4 regions of the Pseudovibrio sp. Ad5 genome follow, and region 3 is predicted to be linked to each of the others. Evidence: predicted binding sites of a transcription regulator. Region 3 holds the regulator's gene; each other region holds the start of a gene.
What was found. The regulator LexA, encoded in region 3, represses DNA repair genes until DNA is damaged. The targets are predictions, from matches to a motif close to TGTTCNNNNTGTGTTCNG.

Region 1 (4,577 bases), on a different contig from region 3:
AAACTTTGGCGGCTTGCGATCTTATTGCCTGCGAAGATACCCGTGTGACGGGTGTTTTGTTACAGCGTTATGGCATCCGCACGCAGATGATGACCTATCATGAGCACAATGCCCACAGACAACTGCCTAAGATTTTGGAGGCATTGGGTGCTGGACGAGCCGTTGCATTGGTTTCCGATGCTGGTACGCCGCTCATTTCTGATCCAGGTTTTCGGCTTGTAGGTGATGTGGTAGAGCACGGACACAAGGTGGTGCCAATTCCAGGTGCCTCAGCCATGTTGAGCGGTCTGGTTGGCGCCGGTTTACCCTCTGACACTATTTTGTTTGCTGGTTTTCTGCCCAATAAGACCCACGGCAGAAAGAAACGTCTTGAAGAACTGAGAGATATTCCGGCGACACTGGTGTTTTATGAGAGCCCTCACAGAGTTGGGGCTTCTCTTGTCGACATGACTGAAATTCTTGGGAAGCGTAAGGCTGCTGTTGCACGTGAGCTGACCAAGCGGTTTGAGACCTTCCAGCGTGGTACCCTTGCAGAACTGAGTGATTTCTATTCGGGGGATCGCCCTAAGGGAGAAATTGTTATTCTTGTTTCACCACCTGAAGAGCAAGAACTGACCGAGGTTGATGCAGACGAACTGTTGCTCGAGGCATTGAAAGAAATGCCAGTGAGCGCAGCAGCGAAGAAAGTCTCCAAAGCAACCGGGGTGGATCGAAAGACGATTTATACCCGTGCTATGGAGCTGAAAAATGCAGGAACGGCAGAAGAGCCCGAGAGCGACTAAAAGCAACCTTCTTAAGAAGCAGGCTGCTTATCGAAAAGGACTGCAGGCGGAGCTGAAAGCAGAGATGCTGCTTCGCCAAGCAGGCTGGCAGATTCTTGAAAGACGCTACAAAACCAAGCAGGGCGAGATCGATTTGATCGCCGAACAAGACCAGACGATCGTGTTTGTAGAGGTGAAAGCCAGGCGGGGTGTGGATGATGGCTTATATGCAATCACGCAACGCTCTCAACGAAGGATTGCAAATGCCGCCCGAGAATGGGTTTCGCATCACAACGATGTGGTTGGAAAAACCTTGCGATTTGATGCGGTTATTCTTCCCAAACACGGAGAAGCCCAACACTTTCCTAATCTTTTTGAAGCTGAAATTTTTTAGGAAACAAATATTTTATCGCAAAAATGTAGACAAATTGCTTTCTGACCCACATATCTGCAGCTAACATCCATTTTTATTTACATGGATTTCTATCCCAGCGTTATTTCAGGAGTGCCTCATGTCCCAAGCAGCTTCTTCTGGTGCCAAGCGGCCGCTTAAAGTCGCCGTACAGATGGACCATATCTCTACCATCAACATTGCGGGCGACAGTGCTTTTGCTCTGATGCTAGAAGCGCAGGTTCGTGGTTATGAACTGTATCACTACACACCAGAGCGTCTGGCGCTGTGGGGTGAAAAGGTTATGTGCCGCGTTGAGCCGGTAACCGTGCGCGACGAAGCAGGCAATCACTTCAGTTTTGGTGAGCCCCAGCGCGTTGACATGTCTGAGATGGACGTCGTTCTGATGCGTCAGGATCCTCCATTTGATCTGGCTTACATCGCTGCGACCCACATTCTCGAAAAGCTTTCCGAGACAACGCTCGTTCTGAACAATCCAGTCTCTGTACGTAATGCACCAGAGAAACTGTTTGTGACCCAGTTTGCGGACCTGATGCCACCAACGCTGATCACTCATGATCGCGAGGAGATTGATGAGTTCCGCAACATCCATAGCGACATCGTAATGAAGCCGCTGTTTGGGCATGGTGGAGCTGCTGTTTTCCGCGTGACCAAGGATGACCTGAACTATGGGTCTCTTTACGACTTCTTCTCCGTCACATTCCGCGAACCTTGGGTCATTCAAAAGTTTCTGCCGAATGTGAAACACGGTGATAAGCGCATTCTCCTGGTTGATGGTGAGTTTGCTGGTGCAGTGAACCGTGTGCCTGCAGAAGGTGACTTACGCTCCAACATGGTGCGTGGCGGTTCTCCTAAAGACAGTGACCTGACTGAGCGCGAAAGAGAGATTTGCGCGCGCCTTGGGCCGACACTGAAAGAACAGGGGCTCATTCTCGTTGGAATCGATGTGATTGACGGAAACCTCACTGAAATCAACGTGACTGCCCCAACTGGCATTCGAGCGATCCAGAAGCTGGGCGGGCCAGATGTGGCCGGCATAGTCTGGGATGTGCTTGAGAAAAAGCTGGAAGCCTAAAAAGTAACAAAAGCCCTGTTCTTCAGCAGGGCTTTTCTTTTTCATCATGAACTCCGAGAATTCAGGTAGAGCTTCTTATGGGGGCTTTCGTATTTCTGAGTATTCAAGGCTTGTGTGTTTCTCATTCGTTCCTGCTTAATTACTACAATGATGATTAATTGTGGCCGCAGGAGTGTCAGGTGTTTGCTCGCATCTCTACCGTTTCCTTTCAGGGTGTCGACGCTGCAAATGTTGACGTGCAGGTCCAGATTAGCCCCGGATCCGTCTATTTCACTCTTGTTGGCCTGCCCGACAAGGCAATTGCAGAGAGCAAAGAGCGGGTTCGTTCAGCTCTCATTGCCTCCGGCCTGGCGCTACCCGCCAAACGTGTGACGGTTAATCTGGCTCCGGCTGACCTGCCAAAGGAAGGATCTCATTATGACCTTCCAATTGCACTTGGTCTCTTGGTGGCGATGGGGGCACTGCCTGCGGAAGCTGTCGAAGGCTTCCTCGTTCTAGGTGAGCTCTCACTGGATGGCAGCATTTCGCACGTAAACGGAGCCCTCCCAGCTGCAATCGCTGCTGTTGCAAACGAGAAAGGTTTGATCTGTCCGGCAAGTTGCGGCTCTGAAGCGGCATGGGCGGATGAGAACCTGAAGATTATGGCCGCGGGATCACTGGTTCAGCTCTACCGCGCATTGAAAGGTGATATTACTCTTTCTGCCCCAAAACCGCGCAGCTCTCCACAAGCTGCCAGTTCACTGGACCTTGCCGATATTCGAGGTCAGGAAACAGCGAAGCGGGCACTGGAGATTGCTGCAGCTGGCTCTCATAACCTGATGATGGTCGGCCCTCCAGGCTCAGGAAAAACCTTGCTCGCAAGCAGGTTACCCGCTCTATTGCCACCACTTTCAGCTCGCGAACTGCTGGAAGTATCCATGATCGCTTCCATTTCAGGAGAGTTGGAAGATGGCGCTTTGAGCAATCAACGCCCCTTCCGGGCACCACATCACTCCGCATCCATGGCTTCACTGGTTGGCGGAGGCATAAAGGCCAGACCTGGCGAAGTGTCCATGGCTCACAATGGTGTGCTTTTTTTGGATGAACTGCCAGAGTTCGATAGCTCCGTTCTGGACAGCTTGAGGCAGCCTATTGAGAACGGTGTGGCGACGATTGTTCGCGCCAATTATCGGGTGAGCTATCCATCCATAGTGCAAGTGGTTGCTGCGATGAACCCTTGTCGTTGCGGATATGCAGGAGAACCGGGACATACTTGCAGGCGAGGCGATAAATGCGCCAGTTCTTACCAGTCGCGAGTGTCTGGGCCTTTCGTGGACCGGATGGATTTGCAACTTCATGTTCCCGCGGTTTCTGCAAGAGACCTGATCAGCCCGCGCACTTCTGAGAGTTCGCAGGTGGTTGCTCAACGTGTAGGGCGCGCTCGTGCAATACAGCAAGCTCGCTATGCCTCTCTTGGGTTAGATATCACTGTCAATGCACATGCCAGTGCGCGGACTATCGAGCAAATTGTTGCATTGGATCAAGGCAGTAAGGAATTAATTGAACAGGCCTCCATACAATTTGGTCTTTCTGCACGTGGCTACCATCGTGTTTTGAAACTATCACGGACAATCGCAGATATGGACGGGTCAGAGTCCGTTCAGCGTATTCACCTGGCCGAGGCCCTGAGCTTCAAACGCTCTTCAGCCTATTTGGCCGCAGCATAATCTGGTATATCCTACCAATTGAATTTTACTGATTTACCGAAATAGTTCGGGTGGAGCAAAAGCTGTGTTGAAACGGAGACTGAAAACTGAGGAGAGCACCCATGTTGTTACTCAGGCTCGCGTGTCTCTGATTAAGCAAAGCGAAATCACCGAGAAATCCTCCTTTGTTCTAAAGAGCCTCTCCATTTTTGTGGGCGTTATATGCTTGCTGATTGCGCTGCTGCTGACCGATTGGCAATCCTTGCAAGGTTTCTATGTTGTATTGCTTGCATTTGGGGCTGGCGCTGTCTTGTTTCGCCGGTTTCCAGCAAGTGATGTTATCGCCCAAAGTTGGAAGACAGCTCAAATCCAGAGTGAAGTGGAGCAACTTGAAGACCCATCTGAATTAGCTAGCGATACTGACTGGCAATTACGTGAAGCGGATGATCGGCATCGTTCCATTCTGGATGCGCTGGGCGCTATTGTGATCCGTTGTGATAGCAATGGGGTGGTGCTGTCAGTCAATGATGCAGGTAAACGCAATTTTCCAGCTGGGTTTGGAGTTGAGATCGGAGGAGCTATTCATCTGCCTTATGCCGATGACTTTACTCCTGATCTTGAGGAAGGGGCTGCTGGGACTACCG
Region 2 (4,577 bases), on a different contig from region 3:
GCAAGCATGTAACATGCAACAAGACGTCAGGCAGATCGTCTTCCGGCTCTACAAAACCATAGCCTTTACCAATATCAAACCACTTGATTGTTCCTGCCACTTGAAGAACATCTAAGGCTGTATCGTCAACCAGGTCCTCGACAGAGCCTAACTGAGGCGCCGTTTTTACCACCATGATGAATGCCCCGAAATTTGCCGCATCTGAAATGTAACGCTCGATCAAAACCGAACACCACTTGATTCCACAAAAAGAATATCATTACGCCCGACGGCAAAAAGGTAAAAAATTAACAAAGAGCTAAATGATCCCCCATTGATTTGGTTAGTGTTGTCCTATCAACACCATTTACCTGAAGTTTGGAGGGGGTATAGCTAACACTACTGAAGATTTTATCCCATGAATCCCCGCGTTACTTTCAAAGTCTCCGCTCGTCATCAGATACACACTATTGCGGAGCATACCTTGCATATTCAGAATTCAGAAATACTAGGCACCCTTCCCTCCTAGCTTTTTTCGCGCTAGCTTCGGCCAACTTCAACCTCTGCTGGTTCCCACTTCACAGAGCCAATCCCATAAAAGAAAGAGTTCGACATGCGTTATCTACACACCATGGTCCGCGTTAAAGATCTTGATGAATCCCTGAAGTTTTATTGCAGTATCTTTGGGCTGGAAGAAGTTCGCCGTCACGAAAGCGAAGCTGGCCGTTTCACACTTGTCTTCCTAGCTGCGCCTGAAGACAAAGAAAGCTTCAGCGCATCTTCCGCACCAGCACTCGAGCTAACATACAACTGGGATCCGGAAGAGTACGCCGGAGGTCGCAACTTCGGCCACCTCGCCTATGAAGTCGACAATATCTATGAGACCTGCGAAAAACTCCAAGCCTCTGGGATCACAATCAACCGACCACCACGCGACGGCCGTATGGCATTCATTGTTTCTCCAGATGGAATTTCCATTGAGCTTCTGCAAAAAGGTGGAAGCCTTGAGCCAGCTGAGCCATGGCTCTCCATGGGCAACACCGGCAGCTGGTAATTTCAGCACAAGCATTTCAGCGCCTCAATTTCAATTGAGGCGCTGAAATCTAACAATAATTAAGAAAGGAATAGACTAAATCCATATTTGTGGATTGTTTGAATTATAAAATTTTAAGCACTAGACAATATCCTACTGAAAACTTATAAGCCTCCTCACAGCGCGCCACATTGCGCAAATGCTGTAGTGTGCGCCCATCGTCTAGCGGTTAGGACGCCGCCCTTTCACGGCGGAAACAGGGGTTCGATTCCCCTTGGGCGTACCAATTCTCTCCTTAAATTTATTTGTTTTGCTAGCATCGCATCTTTATGAGCTGTTTCTCTATTATTTTGAGAGCAAGCACTGACGACACATCTCTGCAAACAAGCTCTCCAATCCCCATAGCTGCAACCAATCCATTTAAGCCCGAGTAAAGTCGCAAGGTAAGACCCTTACCCGCATCACCCTCTGATCAGGACCTCACGCCGGAACACAAAAAAGCCCGGTAGTGAACCTGCGCTCACTCCGGGCCATCTTGAATTACATGCTTGGCTTAGAACGGAATTTCGTCGTCCATTCCACCGCCGAAGCCGCCAGATGGTGCTTGGCCACCACCGCCGCCACCGCCGCCACCGCCGAAGCCGCCGCCCTGATTGCTGGAGCCACCACCACCAAAGCCACCGCCCTGGTCGTATCCGCCGCCACCGCCGCCGCTGCCGCCGAAGCCTCCGGACTGGCCACCCTGGCCGCCTGCACCACCGCCTTCGCCGCGACCATCAAGCATAGTCAGCGTAGAGTTGAAGCCCTGCAGAACAATCTCGGTGGAGTATTTATCCTGGCCGCTCTGGTCCTGCCATTTGCGAGTTTGCAACTGACCTTCGATGTAAACCTTGGAGCCTTTGCGCAGGAATTGCTCGGCAACCTTTGCAAGGCCTTCGTTAAACACAACAACACGGTGCCATTCAGTCCGCTCACGGCGCTCGCCGCTGTTACGGTCACGCCAGCTCTCCGAAGTAGCGATACGCAAGTTGACGATCGGACGACCGTCCTGCGTACGGCGAACTTCCGGATCTGCGCCCAAATTTCCAACCAAAATGACTTTATTGACGCTACCGGCCATTGAATTACTCCTAAGTCTGAACTCGCCCAAAGTTTAAGCGAGTTAAGTTGGCAAGTAACCTATGCTCCGCGCTCTACAATTCAAACAGACTTTCTCAAAGCCGCAGTGGTTGTCCACATTTCCTAGGCTTTCAGTCGGAATATCAGGCACCCGCAAGCAAGGCTCTCTGCTCGTTCTATTTTTGTTCCGACACATTGCCTTGCAAAACTGCCAAGTTCAACTCTCAATTTTTCTAAAAGACAATTTTACGCGAGCAAACTCAAAAAGGCTTGCTCCTTAAAATTGTTCCGTTTATGTTCCACCTGATTTCCAGCGCTCATTCTCCTGCATTTTGAGGATCGCGCCCAGACCTGTTTTGCTTTTTATATGCGAACTCGGTATCCGTGATAAAGGACAGTTCCATGGCGAAGTCGCCAACACATGACACACAAAATACTCCCGCGCGCGCAGACCTTATGAAGCAGATCACTGTACGTGGCGCTCGCGAACATAACTTGAAGAATGTGGACCTGGATCTTCCACGAGACAGCCTGATCGTCATGACTGGCCTATCCGGCTCAGGCAAATCCTCTCTTGCCTTCGATACGATTTACGCTGAAGGGCAGCGCCGCTACGTTGAAAGCCTGAGCGCTTACGCCCGCCAGTTCCTTGAAATGATGCAGAAACCAGACGTAGATCAGATCGACGGCCTGTCACCTGCAATCTCCATTGAACAGAAAACCACCTCAAAAAACCCACGCTCCACAGTCGGCACAGTCACAGAAATCTATGACTACATGCGCCTCCTATTCGCGCGCGTAGGCATTCCATACTCTCCGGCAACGGGCCTTCCAATTGAAAGTCAGACAGTCTCCCAAATGGTAGACCGCATTCTGACACTGGAAGAAGGCACTCGCTTATACCTGCTGGCCCCAATCGTGCGTGGCCGCAAAGGTGAGTATAGAAAAGAACTCGCTGAGCTCATGAAAAAGGGCTTCCAGCGCGTAAAAGTTGACGGCGAGTATTATGAAATCGCCGATGCGCCCGCTCTGGATAAGAAGTTTAAACACGATATTGATGTCGTTGTTGACCGTATCGTTGTGCGCGAAGACATGGCTGGCCGCCTGGCAGATTCTCTGGAAACCGCACTGGAGCTGGCCGAAGGCCTCGCTACCGTTGAGTTTGCAGATCAGCAGAATGAGAAAGGCAAAGCAAAGCAGCTCATTTTCTCAGAAAAGTTCGCCTGCCCGGTCTCCGGCTTCACGATCCCGGAAATAGAACCGCGCCTGTTCTCGTTCAACAATCCGTTTGGCGCATGCCCGACCTGCGATGGTCTCGGCACAAAACTGGCGTTTGAAGCCGAGCTCGTTGTACCGGACCAATCTCTTTCCCTTCGGGGGGGCGCGATCCTGCCATGGTCAAAAACCGGTTCAACCTCTCCTTATTACACCCAAACACTGGAAGCATTGGCCAAGCATCATAAGCAGCCAATGACCAAAGCCTGGAAAGACCTTCCAGAAGACTTCCGCAATGCGGTGCTGTTCGGAACCGGCAACACAAAAGTGCAGTTTGTTTATGATGACGGCACTCGCTCTTACAAAACCGAAAAGCCATTCGAAGGCGTTGTCGGCAACATCGAGCGGCGCTGGCGTGAAACAGATTCTCAGATGGTGCGCGATGAACTTTCACGCTACCAGTCAGATCATGCTTGCGACGCTTGTAAAGGCTACCGCCTCAAGCCTGAAGCCCTTTGCGTCAAAATAGCAGATCGCCATATAGGCGAGATCACAGCCCTTTCCATCAAAACTGCACATGACTGGTTCTCCAGCATTGATGAAAAGCTCTCTGATAAACAGAACGAAATCGCATATCGCATCCTCAAGGAAATCCGTGAGCGCTTGAAGTTCCTCAACGATGTTGGCTTGGAATACCTTTCCATGGACCGCTCTTCCGGAACCCTGTCTGGTGGTGAGAGCCAACGTATTCGCCTGGCCTCCCAGATCGGCTCCGGCCTGACCGGTGTGCTTTACGTTCTCGATGAACCATCCATTGGCCTGCACCAGCGCGACAATGCTCGTCTTCTGGAAACCTTGAAACACCTGCGCAATCTGGGCAACACTGTTATCGTGGTAGAACACGACGAAGACGCCGTCCTCACCGCAGATTATGTGGTGGATGTGGGTCCGGGCGCAGGTATCCATGGCGGACAAGTAGTTGCCAAAGGCACTCCAGATGAAGTGATGGCCAATCCGGCCTCCCTCACTGGCAAGTACCTTTCCGGCAAAATGAGCATCCCGCAACCAGATGAGCCGCGCAAGATTGACAAGAACCGTCAGATCAAAGTGTTCGGTGCGCGCGGCAACAACCTCAAAGACGTGAATGCTACCATCCCGCTTGGCACATTTACCTGCGTAACCGGCGTATCTGGTGGCGGTAAATCCACATTCCTGATCGATACTGTCTACA
Region 3 (4,577 bases):
TTAAACGCTAAAAATCAACTGCTTGGCAAAAGCAGACACCTGAACAAACTGTGTCCAGAGGCAAGACAATGTCAGCACTTTCTCCAAAACTCACTCACTTAGATGACAGCGGTGCGGCTCATATGGTCGACATTTCAGAGAAAGAGGTTACCTCACGCATTGCCCGTGCAGGCGGTCAGGTAAAAATGCAGCCTGAAACTCTGGACATGATCCTTTCAGGCAACGCCAAGAAAGGCGACGTGCTCGCAACGGCACGCATTGCTGGCATCATGGCGGCCAAGAGAACTCACGAGCTGATCCCTCTGTGCCACCCTCTGGCGCTTTCCAAGGTTCAGGTGGACTTCACACCCAACCCTGAACTGCCGGGAATTGAGATCGAAGTCTTCGCAAAAGTATCCGGCCAGACTGGCATCGAAATGGAAGCACTTACAGCCGCCTCCGTTGCCTGCCTGACAATTTACGACATGGCAAAAGCCGTTGACCGTTCTATGGAGATCGGTGAAATCCGGTTGCTGGAGAAGAAAGGTGGGAAGTCCGGACACTATCTGGCTGAGGAGGATAACTCCCAATGAGCTTGATCAGTATTGAAGACGCGCTGGACCGCCTCCTGAGAGATGTGAAGCCGACCGGCACTGAGCACCTTCCATTACTTGAAAGCGGAGAACGCATTCTCGCAGAAGACGTTGCCGCAACACGAACGCAGCCTCCATTTTCCGCCTCAGCAATGGATGGATATGCTGTCAAAGCCGCTGATACGGTCGATCCAGAGACAGCTCTGAGGGTCATAGGCGAAGTCGCTGCCGGGCATAACTTTGATGGCACACTGCAAGCCGGAGAAGCCCTGCGTATTTTTACAGGAGCACCTGTCCCTGCTGGCGCTGACGCGATCTTGATGCAGGAAAACGCCCGCCGTGACGGGGATAACCTGTTTTGCGAAGAAGCTGTTTCTGTTGGTAAGTTCATCCGTCCGGCAGGCCTCGACTTCAAAGAAGGTCAAGTCCTCCTGAAGGCAGGCGCCCCACTCGGTTTCCGCGAACTGTCTCTTGCAGGCGCTATGAACCACGCAGCCTTGCCAGTGCGCAAAAAGCCAGTCGTTGCGATCCTCGCAAATGGTGATGAACTCGTCGAGCCAGGTCAGATACCAGGTCCGAATCAAATCATCGCGTCCAATCAGGTCGGCATTGCAGAATTCGTCAGAAACTGCGGCGGAACGCCAATGATGCTGGGCATTGCACCAGACCAGCCTGAGGAAATCGCGGCACGCGTGAAGCAGGCCATTGAAGCAAAAGCCGATGTACTGGTGACACTCGGCGGTGCCTCTGTTGGCGACCACGATCTCATTCAGGACGTACTGGGCGCTGAAGGCATGGAGCTAGGCTTCTGGCGCATCGCCATGCGCCCGGGCAAGCCCCTCATGGCCGGTGCCCTTGGCCCGATGAAAGTCCTCGGCCTTCCTGGCAATCCAGTCTCCAGTCTTGTATGTGCACTCCTCTTCCTCGGCCCGCTTCTGGATAAGACGCTAGGCCGCACGGTCTCTGTGACAAATCAAGGCGTTACCAAAGCCACATTGGCAGCTGATCTGCCTGCAAATGATATGCGTCAGGACTACCTGCGCGCCAGCCTGAGTACAGACGAACACGGAGATCTGATAGCAACGCCGTTTGGCAAACAGGACTCTTCCATGCTTGCCTTGCTGACAAAAGCAGATGCCCTGATCATTCGCTCACCACACGCACCAGCTGCAAAGGCAGGTGAAAAAGTGGACCTGCTCAAGCTACGCTAAATCCAGTCATCAGAAGTGGGCAACCCCTGCCCACTCACCCACCAGAAACCAAATCCCCCAGTTCTAGCAGGGCTTAACCTCAACAAACCCATTGCAGAACACAATGAGAACAGGTAGAGTACGTTCGTGTTTTGTCCTTCCAATCGCAGAAGTTGAAGTCTTTAAGCTTCTTGGAATTACAAAACCGCGATTGGTCAGGAATGGCCGCTCACTTTCAATCAGCGCCTTAGGAGCGAACGGGGATAAAAGATGCTTACACAGAAGCAACACGAGCTTTTGATGTTCATCCATCAACGCTTGAAGGAAGCCGGTGTTCCGCCCTCCTTCGATGAGATGAAGGACGCGCTGGACCTCCGTTCCAAATCCGGCATTCACCGGCTGATCACAGCTCTGGAAGAGCGCGGCTTCATTCGCCGCTTGCCGAACAGAGCCCGTGCGCTGGAGATCCTCAAACTGCCGGACTCAATTTCTCCGGGCCTGAAGCCTGCCGCCAAGGAAAAAGGCTTTGCACCTGAGGTGATTGAGGGCTCCCTGAGCAAGAAAGTCGCAACGCCGCCACCTCCACGCACCACATCACCAGACGAAGTGCCAACGCTGGAAATCCCGGTCATGGGCCGCATTGCTGCAGGCGTCCCAATCGAAGCAATCCAGACACAAAGCCATACCATCGCAATGCCTGCTGATCTGATGGGGCGTGGCGAGCATTATGCGCTGGAAGTCAAAGGCGATTCCATGATCGATGCCGGTATCTTTGATGGGGATACCGTGTTGATCAAACGTGGTGACACGGCTGATAACGGCGAGATCGTTGTGGCGCTGATTGATGAAGAAGAAGCAACCTTGAAGCGCCTGCGCAAAAAAGGCGCCTCAGTCGCGTTGGAAGCGGCCAACCCCGCCTACGAAACTCGCATCTTCGGCCCGGGCCGCGTCCACGTTCAAGGCAAGATGATTGCGCTCTTCCGCCGCTATTAAATCATTGGTTGCCTGAGGCAATTTTGGATTCCAAGGTCTGCGCTGAGCATCATATGCCCAGCGCACTTTTTTTATTCTTTCCCCGCCCTCAGCACCAGCAGAGAGCCAGATGTAAGCTGAACCTCGCTCTCCGAAAACCTTCTGGTCAATAACCAGCTCAGCCCGGCAAGCAGGAGGCGCCTGAGCCTGTGTGATGACGATGGTGGCAAGACGGCAGTCAGCCTCCAAAACTTCAACTACTTTAGACTGTGCCAACAGGATCGGCGCAGAGCTTATCCTCCCTCCCTCTGCAGGCTGCTGAGGGAATATCACAATCACACAGCCGCGATCATCACAGGACCGATCTGAAGCCCTCACCTTGTGCTGTTTGAATGAACCCGCCGAAACCCCACCGGCGCGCAACAGGCTGTCAGCAGCAAACGACATACGTGAGGACGTCAGTCGAAACGCACCATCCTGCCCATAATAAGCAATGTGCTTGCCCGCATCCGCAATCATCAGGTCAGGCGCCTTGCCACCGGCAAACATCAGAACACTCACCGTAAATGCCGGAAGTGAAAGCCATTTCAGGCGCAGCGGCATCACACACAGTACGACAATCGCTAGGATCACGAGCAGATACCCTGGAGCACTGGCAACCCCGAGACTGGTCAGCCCCTCACTGAGTGAGCTCACCCAGTAAGCAGCTTTCAGCACCAGTGCCAACCCAGCCTCCATCCCTTGCAGAAAGAACGCATCCGCACCAAACGGGATCGCCAGCAGGCTCAACAACCCAAGGGGCATAACCACAAAAGTCACCAATGGCATAGCAAGGATATTCCCCAGAACCCCATAAGGCGCAACCTGCTCAAAATGCATCGCCGCAACTGGCCCCGTAGCAGCACCTGCAATCAACGAGGTCAACGCACAAGCTAGAATCCACTTTAAACTTACACGACTAACCTTTTGAAACCATGAGGCATTACTCCTTCGCAAATTATCGCGATCACCGAGCAACCAATCCTTCCCAAGCATATAGGCTGAGAGCAAGGCGAGCACTGCAATGAAGGACATCTGAAACCCGGGAGCCAGAACCTCCTCCGGCCTCAGGCTTAAAAGCACAAGGCAAGCCAGCGCCAGACCACGCAGACTGAAGGCCCGCCGACCAAGCAGTCCCGCGCATAAAATCATCGCTGCCATCAAAAAAGCCCGCTGCGTTGCGACAGAAGCTCCTGACAAACCAAGATAAACAATCGCCGCAATCAGTGCTGCCACGCTGGCATAAACGTGAATATGTCCTTTCAGCGCAAGCGACTGGCTGAGGGATAGGATCAGGCGGGCACCAAGGAAGACCAGAGAGGTCACAAGACCCATATGCATACCGGAGATGGCGAGGACATGAGCAAGTCCGGCATTGCGTAACGCATCCTTGTCAGCGGTGGCAAGGTAGTCTCGCTTGCCCACCAGAAGCGCAACAGCAAACGCACTTTCCGCGCTGTTATCCAACACCCGCCGGATCCGCTGCGCTATCCCACTGCGCACACGCTCCACCCCTTGCAGAAAACTTGTGCCCTCTAGGTGTGCCACAACAACCGGCTTGGAAAGCGCGTAGCCAACCGCACCAATCCCACTGAAAAACGCAGTGCGGGCAAAGTCGTACCCACCGGGGCGCACCGCACCTCCCGGCGGCAACAACCGAGCCTTCAGCTGCATCCTGTCCCCCATCACGGGTGCTTCTTTCATCCCCTTGATGCTGATCCGGATGCGATAAGAAAGAGGAGTTACGCCCTTCTGCGAAAGTGTTGTCACATCTGCAAAAATGACGGAGTAAGCCCCTTTGCCA
Region 4 (4,577 bases), on a different contig from region 3:
TGCTTTGCCAACAGCTTCAACACCAGTGAGATGCTCAGAGCTCGCAATCAGAGCCTTAAAGAGGTCGATCTCATAGTTGTTATGCACGCCCTGCATAATCGCAGCAAAACGCTCAAGACCCATGCCAGTATCGATGGATGGACGCGGCAGATCAATGCGCTTTTCTGGCAGCTGCTCGTACTGCATGAACACGAGATTCCAAATCTCGATAAAGCGATCACCATCTTCCTCAGGAGATCCTGGAGGGCCACCCCAGATATGTTCGCCGTGATCGTAGAAGATCTCGGAGCATGGGCCACAAGGACCTGTATCACCCATGGCCCAGAAGTTATCTGAGGTTGGGATGCGGATGATTTTCTCATCAGCAAAGCCAGTCAACTTCTTCCAGATCTTGAATGCTTCTTCATCCTCGGAATAAACGGTGATCAACAGCTTGTCAGCCGGCAGCCCGTATTCTTTGGTGATCAGATTCCATGCCAGCTCAATAGCGTTTTCCTTGAAGTAATCTCCAAAGGAAAAGTTGCCCAGCATTTCAAAGAAGGTGTGATGGCGCGCAGTGTAGCCAACATTGTCCAGATCGTTGTGCTTGCCGCCAGCGCGGACACACTTTTGCGAAGATGTTGCACGCACGTAATCCCGTTTTTCCAAACCGGTGAATACGTTCTTGAATGGCACCATACCCGCATTTGTAAACATCAATGTCGGATCATTGCGTGGCACCAGTGGACTGGAAGGAACAACTTCGTGTCCGTTCTTTGCAAAGTAGTCGAGAAAAGCCGACCGAATTTCGTTGACGCCACTCATAGGTATTGATGTCCGTCTCGTTTTCTAGTGGGCAGCTACTTCAACAATCACAGCCGCCAAATTGCAGGGTATGCGCATCAAAAACGATGCAACAAAAAATTAGTATCTGCCGCGTTTTAGCCATATGCAGCAAATCTGTCCATAAAACCCTACAAAAAAAGAGGCTGGATAAATCCAGCCCCTCTAAACTCTATTGGTTTTCCGCAGCTTTTTCCGGATCATCAATCGCTTCAGCGATCAAACCTGCATTCTGTCGGATAGCAAGTTCAATCTCATCCGCCAGTTCAGGATTCTCTTTCAGGAAGGTTTTCGAGTTCTCTCGCCCCTGCCCCAGCCGCTGGCTATTGTAGGAGAACCACGCACCTGACTTCTCAACAATGCCGCCTTTCACACCAAGATCCAGCAATTCTCCCATTTTGGAGATGCCTTCACCGTAGATGATGTCAAACTCAACCTGTTTGAATGGAGGCGCCAGCTTATTTTTCACCACTTTCACGCGGGTCTGGTTACCAACAATTTCGTCACGATCTTTAATCGCACCGATACGGCGGATATCCAAACGCACAGAAGCATAGAACTTGAGCGCGTTACCACCGGTTGTCGTCTCAGGCGAACCAAACATCACACCGATCTTCATGCGGATCTGGTTGATGAAGATCACCATGGTGTTGGATTTGGAAATGGAAGCGGTCAGCTTGCGCAGTGCCTGACTCATCAAACGAGCCTGCAGGCCAGGAAGCGAATCGCCCATCTCACCTTCAAGTTCTGCTTTTGGCGTCAGCGCAGCAACGGAATCGATCACCAGCACATCAATCGCACCAGAGCGAACCAGCGTATCGGCGATCTCAAGTGCCTGTTCACCAGCATCCGGCTGAGAGATGAGCAGGTCATCAATATTCACACCAAGCTTGCGTGCATAAATCGGATCCAGCGCATGTTCAGCATCAATAAAGGCGCAAATCCCGCCTCCTTGCTGCGCACAGGCAACTGTGTGCAAAGCCAGCGTGGTTTTACCGGAGCTTTCAGGTCCATAGATCTCAACAATACGCCCTTTTGGGAGCCCGCCGATTCCAAGGCCGATATCAAGACTGAGAGAACCAGTCGAGACGCTCTGGATTTCTACGGCCTGCCCCTGGCCCATGCGCATAATGGAGCCTTTACCAAAGGCTCGTTCAATTTGGGAAAGCGCTGCATCCAGTGCTTTATTCTTGTCCATCTGATTGCCCTCAACAAGGCGAAGTGAAGTTTGTGCCATACGTTCTCATCCCTTATTCCACGATGGACGCGTAGTTTCAAAGTCAGTTATTTGTACTCATTTTGTTCCAACTTCGCAATACCTGATAACTAACTAATAAAAATGGATTAATTTCAATGTGTTCTCTTATTGTTCAACATGTAGATAACTTTTCCCGACACCTGTTTGGAGGACCGCTTCTGGAATCAAACAGCAAAATGCACTTTTGATACATCACCCACAGTCTGTATTTGCTCGTAGCTTGCTTTGGCCAACCACATTGCATATCAACTGTCTTTCGATGTCGGGAGGAGAATTGGTTATGTCCACTAAAAAGGTCGGAGTAATCGGAGCAATCCATCTGGACAGGATTGCCCATGCAGATCGACCATTCAAGCCGGACACCTCAACACCCGGGAAAATTATGTCCCGTGCTGGAGGTGTTGGAGCAAACATTGCACGCGCAATGGCCCGGCTGGGCATGCAACCAACAATGCATGGATGTCTGGGGGACGATGCAGACGGAGCATTCCTCGCAAAAAGTCTGACAGACTGCGGGATTGATACCTCCAGTATCACCACTGTCGCAGACGGTCGAACAGGATCCTATCTGGCACTTCACAATCCGGATGGCACATTGTTCTCCGCAATTTCAGACAGTGAGATAACAGCAAAGGTAAGTTTCTCAGAAGCAAATCCAATCCCGCAGGCTCTGCTGGACTGCGATATCTGGCTCTGTGAAACCAATCTGGAAGAAGCAACGCTTCTCTCACTTGCCAATGCCAAGGAGCATCACCTTCTCGCAGCAGACACTGTCTCGATTGCGAAGGCGCCCAAACTGCGTCCCCTCCTCTCAAACATCGACATTCTTTTTACCAACACAGATGAAGCCACAGCTCTTTTGGAGTGCAAACCAGGAGAATTCTCAGCAGAAGAACTAGCTCGAAAGCTGGCAGCTGCGGGCATTCCTACTGTTCTGGTCAGCAATTCCAACAAGCCACTGGCTCTTCACTGTGCAGACAGCACAAGCTCGCACACTCCATTTTCTGTTGTTCCCGTAGATGTCACCGGTGCCGGTGATGCCTTCATTGCAGGCTTTCTTTATGCAAGTTGCCTCAATGAAGCCCCGGTTTCAGCAGTAAAAAGCGGTCTTGCCTCTGCATCAATTACAGTGGAAGCGACCGGCGCTGCGCCAGAAACGCTTTCACCCCAATCGCTTAAAGCTCGTTTATTAGAACATGCCTAAGCACCAACAACATACGAAAGACTGGGAAAACCATGGGAAGTTCAATTAAAATCCATCATTCAAAAGAAGTTGCAGATGCTCTGAGCAATGGCGCCCCTATTGTTGCGCTGGAGTCCACCATCATTACCCATGGCATGCCGTACCCGCAAAACGTTGAAACTGCCCGCGAAGTAGAACAGATCATCCGTGACGGTGGCGCAGTCCCTGCGACAATCGCTGTGTTGAATGGCGAGCTGCATGTGGGTCTGGAAGACAGCACTCTGGAAGAACTGGCAAACGCCAAAGACGTCATGAAGTGCTCCCGCGCAGACCTTTCCTTCGCTATGGCGCTGGGTAAAAACGGCTCCACAACCGTAGCAGCAACCATGATGGCGGCGCACGCAGCTGGCATCCGCGTGTTCGCAACCGGTGGCATCGGCGGTGTCCATAAAGGCGCAGAAACCAGCTTCGATATCTCAGCAGACCTGGATGAGCTGTCCCGCACTCCAGTTTGTGTTGTTTCCGCAGGTGCAAAAGCCCTGCTCGACATTCCAAAGACACTGGAAGTTCTGGAAACACGCGGCGTGCCAGTCATTGGTTTCAGCTGTGAAAACGTACCTGCTTTCTGGTCCCGCGATTCAAAGATCAAAGCGCCTTACAGCCTGGACGATGCTTCAGACATCTCCAAGCTCATCAAGTTCCGCGAAACATTTGGCGACCACGGCGGCATGCTCGTCACCAACCCGGTACCTGTTGAAGATGAAATCCCATCTGACGAAATGCAGGTGTTCATTGATGCCTCCATTCAGGCAGCAGAAGAGCAGAACATCACCGGCAAGGAAGTCACTCCATTTGTGCTGCAAGACATTTTCGAGCGCACCAATGGCCGCAGCCTCGCAACCAACATTGCGCTGGTTAAAAACAACGCAAAGCTTGCTACGAAAATCGCTTGTGGTTTGACTGCGTAAGCAGCTCTCAAATTAAGCAATGATGCAAATCCGGGTTGGTCCTTCCAGCCCGGATTTTTTATGTACGATCAGCACCATTTTTCAAAAGCACCTCAACACGTGTAGTCAACTCAAATCATGCAGAGGCTTTCACATCTCTTTGATCGAAAGATTCCGTTGTTTTTCGGTCCCGATTATTTTAGGTGTTCTAAAGCTATAGAATTTTACATCTCTGTGTTTCTATTGGCGCATCTGCATCTTGTGGTCATATAGTGCTCATCAAAACGCCATCAGGCGGGCATATGCGAGAAAGGCCGATCCCATTTAATGGGTGGCTCCATTGAAATCACGCCAAACAGAATTGCGC

Region 1: the regulator LexA is predicted to act here: its motif matches at 2,364-2,381, upstream of PsAD5_RS27365 (YifB family Mg chelatase-like AAA ATPase).
Region 2: the regulator LexA is predicted to act here: its motif matches at 2,304-2,321, upstream of uvrA (excinuclease ABC subunit UvrA).
Region 4: the regulator LexA is predicted to act here: its motif matches at 2,112-2,129, upstream of recA (recombinase RecA).

What each region holds. Positions count from the first base shown of each region.
Region 1 is NZ_LMCH01000066.1:494,495-499,071, forward strand. It holds gene rsmI (16S rRNA (cytidine(1402)-2'-O)-methyltransferase) at 1-782, shown strand, start outside; gene PsAD5_RS27355 (YraN family protein) at 748-1,155, shown strand; gene gshB (glutathione synthase) at 1,274-2,248, shown strand; gene PsAD5_RS27365 (YifB family Mg chelatase-like AAA ATPase) at 2,428-3,954, shown strand; gene PsAD5_RS27370 (hybrid sensor histidine kinase/response regulator) at 4,019-4,577, shown strand, end outside.
Region 2 is NZ_LMCH01000003.1:61,357-65,933, forward strand. It holds gene PsAD5_RS01650 (cold-shock protein) at 1-175, opposite strand, end outside; gene PsAD5_RS01655 (VOC family protein) at 593-1,033, shown strand; tRNA gene PsAD5_RS01660 (tRNA-Glu) at 1,224-1,298, shown strand; gene PsAD5_RS01665 (single-stranded DNA-binding protein) at 1,566-2,132, opposite strand; gene uvrA (excinuclease ABC subunit UvrA) at 2,534-4,577, shown strand, end outside.
Region 3 is NZ_LMCH01000025.1:257,592-262,168, reverse strand. It holds gene trpC (indole-3-glycerol phosphate synthase TrpC) at 1-11, shown strand, start outside; gene moaC (cyclic pyranopterin monophosphate synthase MoaC) at 69-572, shown strand; gene PsAD5_RS13490 (molybdopterin molybdotransferase MoeA) at 569-1,783, shown strand; gene lexA (transcriptional repressor LexA) at 2,033-2,755, shown strand; gene PsAD5_RS13475 (ComEC/Rec2 family competence protein) at 2,651-4,577, opposite strand, start outside.
Region 4 is NZ_LMCH01000057.1:225,061-229,637, forward strand. It holds gene alaS (alanine--tRNA ligase) at 1-804, opposite strand, end outside; gene recA (recombinase RecA) at 995-2,059, opposite strand; gene PsAD5_RS15815 (carbohydrate kinase family protein) at 2,361-3,284, shown strand; gene PsAD5_RS15820 (pseudouridine-5'-phosphate glycosidase) at 3,317-4,231, shown strand.